Regions from separate parts of the Xanthomonas sp. F4 genome, predicted to be linked through region 2. Evidence: riboswitches for the same ligand, from Rfam matches in the RefSeq annotation. Region 2 holds a riboswitch; the other holds the start of a gene.
The links. A riboswitch is a leader RNA that binds a small molecule or an ion and turns the genes downstream of it on or off. The one in region 2 is predicted to bind cobalamin.
Positions count from the first base shown of each region.

Region 1: linked by a shared signal. The riboswitch ahead of FHR66_RS16490 (CoA-acylating methylmalonate-semialdehyde dehydrogenase) and the one ahead of FHR66_RS19190 (ribonucleoside-diphosphate reductase subunit alpha) in region 2 are both predicted to bind cobalamin.

Region 1 covers NZ_JAASQX010000005.1:175,150-182,601, forward strand. Annotated here, with positions in the region: gene FHR66_RS16480 (TonB-dependent receptor) at 1-2,555, shown strand, start outside; gene mntP (manganese efflux pump MntP) at 2,912-3,487, opposite strand; cobalamin riboswitch at 3,994-4,193, shown strand; gene FHR66_RS16490 (CoA-acylating methylmalonate-semialdehyde dehydrogenase) at 4,333-5,847, shown strand; gene FHR66_RS16495 (acyl-CoA dehydrogenase family protein) at 5,847-7,037, shown strand; gene FHR66_RS16500 (enoyl-CoA hydratase) at 7,034-7,452, shown strand, end outside.
Region 2 covers NZ_JAASQX010000008.1:4,635-12,086, forward strand. Annotated here, with positions in the region: gene zapE (cell division protein ZapE) at 1-326, shown strand, start outside; gene FHR66_RS19170 (hypothetical protein) at 349-741, opposite strand; gene FHR66_RS19175 (MarR family winged helix-turn-helix transcriptional regulator) at 884-1,342, shown strand; gene FHR66_RS19180 (organic hydroperoxide resistance protein) at 1,417-1,848, shown strand; gene FHR66_RS19185 (SIR2 family NAD-dependent protein deacylase) at 2,016-2,786, shown strand; gene FHR66_RS21195 (hypothetical protein) at 2,849-2,980, shown strand; cobalamin riboswitch at 3,202-3,420, shown strand; gene FHR66_RS19190 (ribonucleoside-diphosphate reductase subunit alpha) at 3,600-6,020, shown strand; gene FHR66_RS19195 (ribonucleotide-diphosphate reductase subunit beta) at 6,128-7,168, shown strand; gene FHR66_RS19200 (flavodoxin) at 7,334-7,452, shown strand, end outside.

The DNA of each region.
Region 1 (7,452 bases), on a different contig from region 2:
GCCAGCAGATCCAGCAGAGCGGCAAGCAGACCCTGGGCGATCTGCTGCAGGCGCTGCCCGGCATCGCCGGTGCCGCCACCAACCCGCAGGTCAACAACGGCGGCGGCGACGGCGCCTCGACCATCTCGCTGCGCGGCCTCGGCGACGAGCGCACGCTGATCCTGATCGACGGCCACCGCATCCAGAACAACGACGTCAACTCGATCCCGGCCAACATGATCGACCACGTCGAAGTGCTGAAGGTCGGCGCCTCGGCGATGTACGGCTCCGACGCCATCGGCGGCGTGGTCAACTTCATCCTGCGCAAGAACTTTGAAGGCGGCGAAGTCTCGGCCAACTATGGCCAGACCAGCCGCGGCGACGGCGCGCGCCAGGGCGGCAGCTTCACCTTCGGCAAGACCTGGGACCGCGGCAACGTCGTGGTCGGCCTGGACTACAACAAGCAGAAGGAGGTCTCCACCGCCAACCGCGCGTTCTCCAAGTACGCGATGTACCTGTCCAGCGGCAGCGTCTACAAGGGCGGTTCCGCGCGCACGCCGACCGGCTACTACAAGCTGCCGGCGGCGACCCTGGCGGCCAACGGCTGCGCCGCCGACGGCGCGCTGACCGGTAACGGCAGCGGTGGCTACAAGTGCTACAGCTCCTCGGCCGATTCCTACAACTACGAGGCGCAGAACCTGCTGCTGACCCCGCAGCAGCGCGTCGGCGGCTTCGTGCTCGGCAGCTTCAACATCACCGACTCGATGCAGGCGTACGTCAACGCCTACCACAACCACACCATGTCCAACTTTGCGATCGCGCCGCTGCCGCTCGACGCGCAGAACGACGGCATCACCATCGCCGCCAACAATCCGTACAACCCGTTCGGTGTGGAGTTCGGCCCCAACGGCTACGAGTATCAGACGCGCTTCACCTCGCTCGGCCAGCGCGAAGGCTTCTACGACACCGCCACCGATCAGGACGTGATCGGCCTGAAGGGCGGCATCGGCGACAGCAGCTGGGTGTGGGACGCCAACTTCAACTACGGCCACTACCGCCAGCGCAACTGGAGCCACGGCTACGTCGATTACGCCGCGCTGCAGAACGCCATCAACGCCGGGCAGGTCAACATCCTCGACCAGGGCAGCCCGACCACGGTCGCCTGGCTGCAGAGCAACGAGTCGATCCCGCGCCAGGAAACCACCACCATCATGCGCCAGTGGGAAGCCAGCGCCAACGGCAGCCTGTGGGACATGCCGGCCGGCGCCGCGCAGCTGGCCGTCGGTGCGCTGTACCGCAAGGAGAGCCTGAGCTCCAGCGTGTCGGCCAACGCGCTGATCAACAGCGACAACACCTGTGCGGTTTCCTCCGAAGCCTGCGCCTCGCCGCTGAGCGGCAGCTTCAACGTCAAGGAAGCCTACGCGCAGTTGTTCATGCCGGTGCTGGAGCAGTCCTCGCCGATCGGCGCGCTCAACCTGACGCTGAGCGACCGCTACTCCGACTACAGCAGCGTGCGGTCGGGCAACAACAGCGCCTCGTTCCAGGTGGAATGGCGGCCGATCCACGACCTGATGGTGCGTGGCACCGCGGCGCAGGTGTTCCGCGCGCCGACCATCACCGACATCTACCAGGGCCCGACCGCCGACGCGCCGAACTTCATCGATCCGTGCGTCGGCTATAGCGGCAGCGGCCATGACAACGCCTGCGCCGGCGTGCCGGCCGGCTTCAGCGGCACGGGCCTTTCGCAGACCAACGCGATCAAGTCCGGTGCCACCTATGTCGGCTACCAGCTCAAGCCGGAGAAGGGCACCTCGTTCGACTACGGCCTGGTCTACAGCCCCGAGTACGTGCCGGGCCTGTCGGTCAACCTCGACTGGTGGAAGGTCAAGCTCAATGATCTGATCCAGCCGATCTCCGCGCAGACCGTGGCCGACCTCTGCTACAACGACAACAACAGCCCGTACTGCAGCTACATCCACCGCTATCCCGCCAGCAGCGTCAGCGCCGGCAACATCGACTACATCCAGACGCCGGTGGTGAACATCGGCAAGCTCAATACCCAGGGCATCGACCTGGGCGCGAGCTACGCGCTGCCCGCCACCGACTACGGCAAGTTCACCGTGACCGTGGACAGCACCTACCTGCACCGCTACGACATCGACACCGGGGACACGGTGGTGCACATGGCCGGCCGCTACAACTCGTCCTACGGCAACTACGCGCACTGGCGCGCGCATGCCCTGCTCGGCTGGAAGCTGGGCAACTGGGATGCGAGCTGGACCACGCGCTGGATCGGCAAGATGCAGGTCGGCAGCGGCGACCTGACCCAGAACATGTCCGCCGACGCGCAGTTCAAGGGCGTGGTGCTGGACTACGGCAGCTACATGTACCACGCGCTGCAGGTGGGTTACGACATGGCCGGGGCGAACCTGCGCCTGGATCTGGGCGTGGACAACCTGACCAACAAGCAGCCGCCGATGATGTATCAGAACAACGTGTTGAACGCGAACACCGACGTGAGCACCTACGACACGCTGGGCCGTTACTACTGGATGCGTGCCACGTACAAGTTCTAATGCGCAGCAAGGTGTTGCGAAGTAAATGGCATCGGCGCCTCTTCATGGGGCGCTGATTCCAAGTGGGTAATGCCTGGTTGTCGGTTTGGTGCTGGTGAGGATTTCCCGAACACGCCATCAATTTCAACGGCAAGTTATGGATTCTTCCCGCAGAACTCATGATGTTGGTCGCGCAGCGCCACCCAACTCCCTGGGTGGCGCTGCGCAGTGCCATCACTGCATCCTGTCCACCTACCTGAACTTCACTGACAGGCCGGCCTGACCGAAGGCGCCGGCATGGCGGGATGGGCGCGCACCGTCGCCGCACATCCCCAATCCCGAATCCCCAATCCCGGCCGAAACAGGCGCCGCGGCGCTCACCCCGCGCCGTGCAGATGCTCGAACAGGATGGTGCTGCCGATCGCGATCAGCAGGGCGCCGCCGACGATCTCCGCCCGCTTGCCGGCCAGCGCGCCGAGCGCGCGGCCGAGCATGATGCCCAGGGTGACCATGGTCAGCGTGCACAGGCCGATGATCGCCGCGACCTCGACGATGTTCACGTCCAGGAAGGCCAGGCCGACGCCGACCGCCATCGCGTCGATGCTGGTGGCGAACCCGGTGGCGGCCAGGCTCCAGAAGCCGTGACGCTTGGGCGCGGCCTCGTCGGGCGCGTCGGACTCCGGCTTGAGGCCGGCGACGATCATGTGCACGCCCAGCGCGCCGAGCAGGCCGAAGGCGATCCAGTGGTCGAAGGCGACCACGTACTTGGACGCGGCCTGGCCCAGCACCCAGCCCAGCGCCGGGGTCAGCGCCTCGATGCAGCCGAAGATCAGGCCGGCGCGCAGCGCGTCGGCCCAGCGCGGACGTTGCATCGCCGCGCCCTTGCCAACCGCGGCGGCGAAGGCGTCGGTCGACATGGCGATGCCGAGCAGGAGAATCGAAAGAAACGACATGGGGAACCGTACCGGGACAGGCGACAACGACGAGCGCGCGCGCCCGGCCTTCGCCTTGCGCACTCGCCGCTGGTCTCGCCAACCGAACTGGCTGCCCGTACCACGGCGCATCGGCCGAGTGTGTTGACACGGGCGCTGTCCGCGCAGGTCGGACAGCAGGCTACTCCCCAAGGGGACGCGCAGTCTAACAGCCGTCAATTGCGGCGAACATACCTGGAACGCACGCGAACCTGCAGCTTCTCTTCTTAGCATCGGCTATAGCGGCGCGTGCAGGCCGGCGTTCCGCGTGGGGTGCTGCGATGGCCCGCAGCGCCCGTGATCACTGCAGCGCATTCGGTTGATCGCTGCAGGGAATCCGGTGTCGCCGCTGCGGCGCTGTGCATGCTGGTGATACGCGCCGCCTGCTGAGGCGAACGCGGCTGTGTGCGGTCGGCAATGGCGGCGCTGCGTGCCGACGCCAACACCGCGCGCTGCGCTGCAGCGTGTTGCCGTCGCCGCGGCGCGACTACACTGGCCACGCTTCAGGTGCCTGGTCGTCGCAAGACGCACCGGGTGAAACGGGAAGCCGGTCCGATGCCGGCGCTGCCCCCGCAACGGTAGGCGAGAACACCCGACAACAGACCACTGCGCAAGCGGGAAGGTGTCGGGGTGATGCGGTCGCGCATTGCTCGCAAGCCCGGAGACCGGCCTGACGTGGACGTCCTGCGACGTTCTTTCTCGGGTGTTGCGGTGGGCAACCTGACGAGCGGAACGACGTCGGGGCCCTTGCGCCGCGCGTTCGCTTGTCCTGTCCATCGCCGCCCGCCCGGTGGTGATGCGATGAGGAGACAGGACCCGTGAACCAGATGACCCGGACCGGCGCCGACGTGGCGACCGTCAAGCTCTTGATCGACGGTGCGTTCGTCGAATCCAGCAGCAGCCAATGGCGCGAGGTCGTCGATCCGGCGACCCAGGACGTGCTCGCGCGCGTGCCGTTCGCCACGGCCGCGGAAGTGGATGCCGCCGTGGCCGCCGCGCAACGCGCGTTCGCGAGTTGGCGCAAGACGCCGATCGGCACCCGCGCGCGGATCTTCCTGGCCTATCAGCAACTGATCCGTGCGCACATGGGCGAGCTGGCGGCGATCCTCACCCGCGAGCAGGGCAAGACCCTGGCGGACGCGGAAGGCGACGTGTTCCGCGGCCTGGAAGTGGTGGAACAGGCCGCGGCGATCGGCAACCTGCAGCTCGGCGAACTGGCCAACAACGTCGCCAACGGCGTGGATACCTACACGCTCTTGCAGCCGTTGGGCGTGTGCGCCGGCATCACCCCGTTCAACTTCCCGGCGATGATCCCGCTGTGGATGTTCCCGATGGCCATCGCCACCGGCAACACCTTCGTGCTCAAGCCATCCGAGCAGGATCCGCTGGTGACCATGCGCCTGGTCGAACTGGCGGTGCAGGCGGGCGTGCCCAAGGGCGTGCTGAACGTCGTGCATGGCGGCGCCGAGGTGGTCGATGCGCTGTGCGACCACGCCGACATCAAGGCGCTGTCGTTCGTCGGCTCCACCAAGGTCGGCACCCACGTCTACCGGCGTGCGGCGCTGGCCGGCAAACGCGTGCAATGCATGATGGGCGCGAAGAACCATGCGGTGGTGTTGCCGGATGCGGCGCGCGAGCAGACCCTCGACGCGTTGGTGGGGGCGGCCTTCGGCGCCGCCGGCCAGCGCTGCATGGCCGCTTCGACGCTGGTGCTGGTCGGCGAGGCGCGGCAGTGGATTCCGGCGCTGGTGGCCAAGGCGCAGACGCTCAAGGTCAACGCCGGCAGCGAACCCGGCACCGATCTGGGGCCGGTGATCTCGCGCAGTGCGCGCGAGCGCATCGAAGCGCTGATCGCCACCGGCATCGCCGAGGGCGCGACGCTGGAACTGGACGGACGCAACCCGACGGTGCCCGGATTCGCTCATGGCAACTTCGTCGGCCCGACGATCTTCTCCGGGGTCGCGCCGGGCATGCGCATCTACGACGAGGAGATCTTCGGCCCGGTGCTGGTGATCCTGGAGGCGGCTACGCTGGAAGATGCGATCGCCCTGGTCAACGTCAATCCGAACGGCAACGGCACGGCGCTGTTCACCCAGTCCGGCGCCGCCGCACGCAAGTTCCAGGAGGAGATCGATGTCGGCCAGGTCGGCATCAACGTGCCGATTCCGGTGCCGGTGCCGCTGTTCTCGTTCACCGGTTCGCGTGCCTCCAAGCTCGGCGACCTCGGCCCCTACGGCAAGCAGGCGGTGCAGTTCTACACGCAGACCAAGACCGTCACTGCGCGCTGGTTCGACGATGCCGGCGCCGGGCAGGGCGTCAACACCACGATCCGCCTGTCGTGATGGCCGCGGCGATGCAGTGGCCGCTGGAGCAGTCGGCCGATGTCGGGCTGGACGAGGCGCAGCGCGCCTATCGCGAGGCCGCGCGCGGCTTCGCCCAGGCCGAACTGGCGCCGCACGCGGCGCGCTGGGACGCGGACGGGATCTTTCCGCGCGAGGCGATCGGCAAGGCCGGCGAACTCGGCTTCTGCGGCCTGTACGTGGACGAGCACGCCGGCGGCAGCGGGCTGTCGCGCCTGGATGCGGCGATCGTGTTCGAGGAACTGGCCGCGGTCGATCCGTCCACCGCGGCCTTCATCAGCATCCACAACATGGCCACCTGGATGCTGACCCGTTTCGCCACGCCGGCCGTGTGCAGGGACTGGGGCGCGGCGTTGGCCAGTGGCGCCAAGCTCGCCTCGTACTGCCTGACCGAACCCGGTGCCGGCTCCGACGCGGCCGCGCTGAAGACCCGGGCGGTGCGCGATGGTGACGGCTACCGCATCGACGGCAGCAAGGCGTTCATTTCCGGCGCCGGCGCGACCGACCTGCTGGTGGTGATGGCGCGCACCGGCGAGGACGGCCCGCGCGGCATCAGCGCGTTCGCTGTGCCGGCCGATGCGGCGGGCATCGCCTATGGGCGCAACGAGGACAAGCTGGGCTGGCACAGCCAGCCGACCCGCGCGGTGAGTTTCGACGGCGTGCGCGTGCCGCTCGCGCATCGCCTGGGCGAAGAGGGCGAGGGCTTCCGCATCGCGATGCGCGGCCTCGATGGCGGCCGCCTCAACATCGCTGCGTGCTCGCTGGGCGCGGGGCAGGGCGCCCTGGACGCGGCGCGGCGCTATCTGGGCGAGCGCCGCCAGTTCGGCAAGAAGCTCGCCGAGTTCCAGGCCCTGCAGTTCACCCTGGCCGACATGGCCACGCAACTGGTCGCCGCGCGGCAGATGGTGCACACCGCCGCACGCAAGCTCGACGCCGGCGCGCGCGATGCGACGGTGTGGTGCGCGATGGCCAAGCGCTTCGCCACCGATGCGGGCTTTTCGATCTGCAACGACGCGCTGCAGTTGCACGGCGGCTACGGCTACATCCGCGAGTACCCGGTCGAACGCCTGCTGCGCGACAGCCGGGTGCATCAGATCCTGGAAGGCACCAACGAAATCATGCGCGTGATCGTCGCGCGCCACCTGTTGAACACCGAAGAGGAATTGCGATGAGCGCCGCCGACACCTCCTACCGCCGCCGGGACTGGACCGGGCTGGCCCTGCAGATCGACGGCCACACTGCCGTGGTCACCCTGTCCAATCCGCCGGCCAACACCTGGACGGTGCACAGCCTGCGTGCGCTGGGCGAACTGGTCGGCGCGCTGGACGCCGATCGCGACATCTATGCGCTGGTGCTCGTGGGCGCCGGCGAGAAGTTCTTCAGCGCGGGTGCCGACCTCAAGCAGTTCGCCGACGGCGACAAGGCGCTCGCGCGCGAAGCGGCACGGCGCTTCGGCGAGGCCTTCGAGGCGCTGAGCCGATTCCGCGGGGTCAGCATCGCCGCGATCAACGGCTATGCGATGGGCGGCGGGCTCGAAGCGGCGCTGGCCTGCGACCTGCGCATCGCCGAGGCGCAGGCGCAGATGGC
Region 2 (7,452 bases):
GCAAGAGCATCGTCTGGTTCGATTTCGTCGCCTTGTGCGAAGGCCCGCGCGGTCCCAGCGACTACATCGAGATCGCGCACGAGTTCACCACCGTGCTGCTCGGCGGCATCCCGCACTTCGACCGCATGAACGAGGACGCGGCGCGGCGCTTCGTCAACCTGATCGACGAGCTGTACGACCGTCACGTCAACCTGGTCTGCACCGCGCAGGATCCGCCGCCGTCGCTGTACACCGGCGAGCGCCTGGCCGGCGCCTTCGAGCGCACCGCCTCGCGGCTGATCGAGATGCAGAGCGCCGAGTACCTGTCGGCCGCGCACCGGGTCTGAATGCAGGACCGCCGGCGCGCGCTCAGCGCACTGCGCCGGGCGCACACAGCCCGGCGACGAAGCGCGGCATCAGGCCCGCGGCCGCAATCTCTTCCAGATAGGAGGCCGCCAGGCAACTGGCGCCGCCCTCGCGGTGCGCGCAGCGGGCCGGGCCGAACGCGCCGTCCTGCGGCAACTGCCGGTCCATGGCCTGGCGCTGCGCCACCGACAGCCCGTCGCGAAACGTGTCCTCGGCATCGAGCAGGTCGGCCGGGGTGAGCCGGTCGGTCGGCACCGTTGGGCATTGGCGATGGGTTTCACGCGCCAGCGCGTCGGCGCCGGCACCGACCAGCACGGGGCCGGCGGGCAGGGTGTTCGGCACGACGGCGGCGGGCGCAGCGCCGAGTGCGGCCAACAGCAGGAACGCGATACGCATGCGGAAGCTCCTCGGGCTGCGCGGCAGCGTAATCCTGCGCCAGCGGCGGCGCAGTGGCAGGACGCCGACCGCTTCAGCCGGAAGTTAGCGCCGGCAAAAATATCGCTTGCGATTGAATCGCGCGCTATGTAATATCCCCTCCATGGACCGCACCTCTCCCCCCGACGCCACCGCGCTGCTGAAGCTGGACACCCAGCTGTGCTTCGCGCTGTATTCGGCCAACCTGGCGATGCACAAGCTCTACCGCGGGCTGCTGGGCGAGCTCGGCCTGACCTATCCGCAGTACCTGGTGATGCTGGTGCTGTGGGAACAGGACGGCTGCAGCGTCTCGGACATCGGCGAGAAGCTGTTCCTGGATTCGGCCACGCTGACCCCGCTGCTCAAGCGCCTGGAGGCGGTCGGCCTGCTGACCCGCCGCCGCGCCGCCGAGGACGAGCGCCGCGTGCTGATCGCGCTGACCGCCGAGGGCCAGGCCCTGCGTGCGCGTGCGCAGGCAGTGCCGGAAGGCGTGCTGTGCGCGGTCGCCTGCGACCTGCAGCAACTGACCCGGCTCAAGCACGACCTGGAAGAGGTCCGCGGCAAGTTGCTGGCCGCGCCCTGAGCGATTCCGGCTCCGATCACCCCATCCCCTCTACACCCATGGCGCCGCGGCGCCACCCTCCAAGGAGAACCACCATGGCTTCACCGACCACCATCGTCTACACCGCCACTGCCACCGCCACCGGGGGCCGCGACGGCCGCGCCGCCACCCCCGACAAGGCGTTGGACGTCAAGCTGTCGACCCCGCGCGAGCTGGGCGGCGCCGGCGGCGACGGCACCAACCCGGAGCAGCTGTTCGCGGCCGGCTACTCGGCCTGCTTCATCGGCGCGCTGAAGTTCGTCGCCGGGCAGGAGAAGGTGACGCTGCCGGCCGAGACGAACATCGAGGGCCATGTCGGCATCGGCCAGATCCCGGGCGGCTTCGGTATCGCGGTGGAACTGCGCATCGCGGCGCCGGGCGTGGAGCGTGCGACGCTGGAATCGCTGGTGGAGAAGGCGCACCAGGTGTGCCCGTACTCCAACGCCACCCGCGGCAATATCGACGTCAAGCTGGTCGTGCTCGGCTGAGCCAGCGAGCGGGATGTCTTGGCCGGTGCGTGCGCCGGTCCATGGCGGTAAGCGACGGGCGGCCAGTGGCCGCCCGTTCGCGTTGCGGGTGCCGCGCGTGTTGCCGCGCACATTGAGGCCGCCCTACGTCAATGTAATAGTTTGCGCTCCATCAAATCGGGCGCGCCATGCTCAGTTCCGCCTACAACGCCGAGACCGTCGCCGCCTTCCTGCAGGGCGCGCGTCGTGTGCTGGTGCTGACCGGTGCCGGCATGTCCGCCGAGAGCGGGGTGCCGACCTTTCGCGGCCAGGACGACAGCCTGTGGTCGCGCTTCGATCCCGAGCAACTGGCCACCGAGGACGCCTGGCGCGCCGATCCGGCCCTGGTCTGGGGCTGGTACCGCTGGCGCATGGCGATCGTGGCGCTGGCGCAGCCGCATGCCGGGCATCTTGCGCTGGCGCGCCTGGCCGAGGTCCGCCACACCACGCTGGTGACCCAGAACGTGGACGACCTGCACCAGCGCGCCGGCAGCGAGGTCGCCGCGCATGTGCACGGCCGCCTGTCGGCGCTGCGCTGCAGCGACTGCGGCCAGCCCTGGCGCGGGCTGCTGCCGCCGGTGGACGTGCACACGCCGAGCCAGCGCCTGGCGCCGCCGGTGTGCGCGGCCTGCGGCGGCACGGTGCGCCCGGGCGTGGTGTGGTTCGGCGAAGCGCTGCCGGCGGCGGAGTGGACGCGCGCGCAGACCGCGGCGGACGCCGCCGACCTGGTGCTGGTGATCGGCAGTTCCGGCCTGGTCTATCCGGCCGCCAGCCTGCCGCTGCAGGCCAAGGAGCGCGGCGCCTGCGTGGTCGAGATCAACCCCGAACCCAGCGCGCTGTCGGTGCGCGCCGATCTGCACTGGCGCGACAGCGCGGCGGTGGCGCTGCCGTTGCTGTTGCAGCAGTGCATGGCGGCCTGAGGCCGCTGCACGTTGAAGATGTGGCTTCGATTGCTTCGGTCGCCCCCCCGTGGAGTGTGATGATGGGCATCAAGCCTGGCCCCAGGCGCATCGCAAAGAGCACCGGCAAGCCGGATCGGCGTCAGCGGGACAACAAGGACATTCCGGGAAACACGAAATCCCTCAAGCCGCACAAGCACAAGCAAGGCGACTGAGCCGACCGGCGGCGCGGATGGCCGGGGAGGGCGCGCGCCGGGCGGCCGGCGGGCCGTTTCGATGGCATCTTGGCCCTTTCCGGGGCCCGGCTTCACGGCCCCGTTATGGCCGCGAACGTTCTCCGCGGCGGGGCCGAAACCGGCTGCCGACGGCAAACCGTTGCCAGGCTTAGGTTTTCGTAATTTGACCCATATTTAGCGTTGACGTCGTCGACCGACCACACTATCTTGGGGTGGTCGGTTCCGGCGGCCCCAAGCCGCGGGATCAAAAGGGAAGCCGGTGCGGCGTGCCAACGCCAATTCCGGCGCTGCCCCGCAGCGGTAATTGGGAACGAACCCGTCATCCGCACTGAGGCGCCCGCCTTGGGAAGCGACGGGCTAGGAACCGGCCACGGCCGTTGCCCATCAGCCCGAAGACCTGCCGACAGCCGCGCGAAGCACACCGCGCGGCGCCGACCGCGCGATCTCCGGGGGGAGATGGTCGGTGCAGCGATGACCGCCCGCAGGCCCGGTGCCTGCGCCGTTTGCAGTCTTCGCGACACCGCCTGCCCCTTCGGACCCGGTCGGACCGCTGCCTGCGAGGGTCGGGCGGCCGCGTGCACCACGCTTGGAGACCTTCATGAGCCAGACCCACAGCCTGCCGGCCACCGCGTCCGTCGACGCCGCCGTCGACCCCACGACCGCCGCCGCCACTGCCGCCACCGCCCAGCCGGAGCCGGCCAGCAGCGAGCCGAGCAACGACCAGCGCGCCGTGACCTGGATCGTCAAGGACGGCGGCAACCGCCGCATGGCCTTCGACCGTTCGCGCCTGCAGCGCACCCTGGACCGGATCCACGCCGAGTTCCCGCAGCTGGACGTGAGCGACTACGAGCGCAAGGCCTTCGCCTTCATCGAGAAGAGGGAAAGCCTGTCGGCCGACGACATGGTCGACTACCTGATCCGCGAGGCCGAGTCGCGCGTGGACATCGCCACGCCGGAGTGGGAGTACTTCGCCGCGCGCCTGTACCTGGACCGCCTGTACAAGCGCGCCAGCAAGAACCGTTTCTACGATGCCGGCGAGAAGTACGGCTCCTATGTCGGTCTGCAGGAAAGCCTGGCCGACCGCGGCGTGTACTCGATCGACATCCTCAAGAACTACTCCAAGGACGAACTGGCCGAAGCCGGCCGCATGATCGATCCGGAGCGCGACAAGCTGTTCGCGTACAACGGCCTGTACCTGCTGGCCACGCGTTACCTGGCCACCGATAACTCGCGCAAGGTCTACGAACTGCCGCAGGAGCGCTGGCTGACCATCGCCCTGTACCTGATGCAGGACGAGAAGCCGCGCGAGCGCCGCATGCAGCTGGTCGGCGAGGCCTACTGGGCGCTGTCCAACCTGTACATGACAGTGGCCACCCCGACCCTGGCCAACGCCGGCAAGATCGGCGGGCAGCTGTCGAGCTGCTTCATCGACACCGTCGACGACAGCCTGCAGGGCATCTACGACTCCAACACCGACGTGGCGCGCGTGTCCAAGCACGGCGGCGGCGTCGGCGCCTACCTGGGCTACGTGCGTTCCTCCGGCTCGGCGATCCGCGGGGTCAAGAACTCCAGCGGCGGCGTGGTGCCGTGGATCAAGCAGCTCAACAACACCGCCGTGTCGGTGGACCAGCTCGGCCAGCGCAAGGGCGCCATCGCCGTGTACCTGGACATCTGGCACCGCGACATCGAGGCGTTCCTGGACCTGCGCCTGAACAACGGCGACCAGCGCCTGCGCGCGCACGACGTGTTCACCGCGGTGTGCGTGCCGGACATCTTCATGGAAGCGGTCGAGCGCCGCGGCGAGTGGTACCTGTTCGACCCGCACGAGGTGAAGGAGGTCAAGGGCTGGTACCTGCAGGACTTCTTCGACGAGAAGCGCGGCGAAGGCAGCTTCCGCGCGCGTTACGAGGAAGTGGTGGCCGACGAGCGCATCGGCCGCAAGGTGGTCAAGGCCATCGACATGTTCAAGCGGATCATGGTCAGCCAGCTGGAGACCGGCAACCCGTTCATGTTCTATCGCGACGAAGTCAATCGCATGAACCCGAACAAGCACCAGGGCATGGTCTATTCCAGCAACCTGTGCACCGAGATCCTGCAGAACATGAGCCCGACGCGGGTCATCCAGGAGATGATCAGCGGCGACCAGATCGTCACCACCAAGCAGGCCGGCGACTTCGTCGTGTGCAACCTGTCCTCGGTGAACCTGGGCCGCGCGGTCACCGCGCAGCCGGACCTGCTGTCGCCGGACATCCTGGAGCGGCTGATCCGCGTGCAGGTGCGCATGCTCGACAACGTCATCGACCTCAACGAGCTGCCGGTGCCGCAGGCCACCATCACCAACCAGAAGTACCGCGCGATCGGTCTGGGCACCTTCGGCTGGCACCACCTGCTGGCGCAGAAGGGCATCGACTGGAACTCGCGTGCGGCCGAAGACTACAGCGATGAGCTGTACGAGCGCATCAACTACCTGACCATCCAGGCGAGCCTGGCGCTGGCCAAGGAGAAGGGCGCGTACAAGGTGTTCAAGGGCAGCGACTGGCAGAACGGCGAGTACTTCAGCAAGCGCGGCTACGACAGCGCCGAGTGGCAGGAACTGGCCGCGCAGGTGAGCGTGCATGGCGTGCGCAACGCCTGGATGGTGGCGGTGGCGCCGAACATGAGCACCGCGCAGATCGCCGGCTCCACTGCGTCGATCGACCCGATCTACAGCGCGTTCTACTATGAAGAGAAGAAGGATTTCCGCCGTCCGGTGGTGGCGCCGGGGCTGACCGTGGACACCTACCCGTACTACGAGAAGGGCGCCTACAAGGTCGACCAGTTCGCCAGCGTGCGCCAGAACGCGCGCCGCCAGCGCCACGTCGACCAGTCGATCAGCTTCAACTTCTACGTGCCCAGCGGCATCCGCGCCAGCACCCTGCTGGACCTGCACATGACCGCGTGGAAGGAAGGCCTGAAGACCACCTACTACGTGCGTTCCAACGACATCGACATCAGCGAGTGCGAGTGGTGCTCGAGCTGATCGCCGGCGTCTGACGCCACCGGCGCGCGGCGGCCCATGGCCGCCGCGCGTTTCGCATTCCCGCGCCGCCCGCCGGCGCCGTTCACCCGACTTGACGAAGCAAATCCATGGCCATCGCGCTCGACCGCATCAAGATCCTCGAACCGCTGCACCCCAACCGCTCCACCGGCATCATCAACGGCACCACCAGCGGCATCCTCAACTGGAACGACATCCCGTATCCGTCCTTCTACCGGGCGTACAAGGAGCTGTCGACCAACTTCTGGATCCCCGACGAAGTGGACATGAAGGGCGATGCCAAGCAGTACGGGGAGCTGTCGGCGCGCGAGAAGAACGCCTACGACTCGATCATCGGCCTGCTGGCCACGCTGGATTCGCCGCAGACGCGCTTCATCTACAACGTCGCCGAATACATCACCGACCCGGCCGCGCACGCCAATGCCGCGATCATCGGCCAGCAGGAAGTGATCCACAACGAGAGCTACTCGTACGTGCTGGCGTCGATCGCCGGCCTGGCTGACCAGAACCGCGTGTTCGAGATCGCGCGGACGCACCCGACCATCATCGCGCGCAACCAGCCGATCATGCAGGCCTACGACGACTTCATGCGCGAGAAGACCGCCGAGACCCTGCTGCGCTCGCTGATCCAGTCCTCGATCCTGGAAGGCATCAACTTCTATTCCGGCTTCGCGTATTTCTACAACCTGGTGCGGCAGAACCGCATGACCGGCACCGGCAAGATCATCAGCTTCATCAACCGCGACGAACTGGCCCACACCAAGTTCATCAGCGAGCTGATCCGCGCCATCATCGGCGAGAACGCCGAGCTGCAGACCAACGAGCTGACCGACTACGTGCACCAGGCCTTCGAACACGCGATCCGCCTGGAGACCGAGTGGTCCTCGGAAGTGCTCGACGGCATCGAGGGTATCGACGTGGACGAAATGATCCAATACGTGAAGTACCGCGCCAACAAGATGTCCGGCATGCTCGGCATCGAGAAGCTGTACAGCGGCGCCAGCGACAACGTGATGCCGTGGATCAAGGCCTACGCCGACAACTTCACCGAGACCAAGACCGACTTCTTCGAGATGCGCAACGCCAGCTACAAGAAGACCAACTCGGACAACGGTTTCGACGATCTTTGAGGGGCCGGGATTTGGGATTCGGCATTCGGGATTCGTAGCAGCAACGTGGAACCCGCTTTTCCCAGTCCCTGATCCCGTGCGCAGGAATTTGTTCTGCGCGACGGGTGGAAACCACGTCGACCCGCTCTTTCGAATCCCCAATCCCGACTCCCCAATCCCGGCTCCATGCGTATCCTGCTCGCCTACGCTTCGCTCAGCGGCAACACCCGCGACGTCGCCCGCCGCGTGCATGCGCAGTGCGAGGCGGCTGGGCACGCGGTGACCTGGATCCATACCGACCTGCA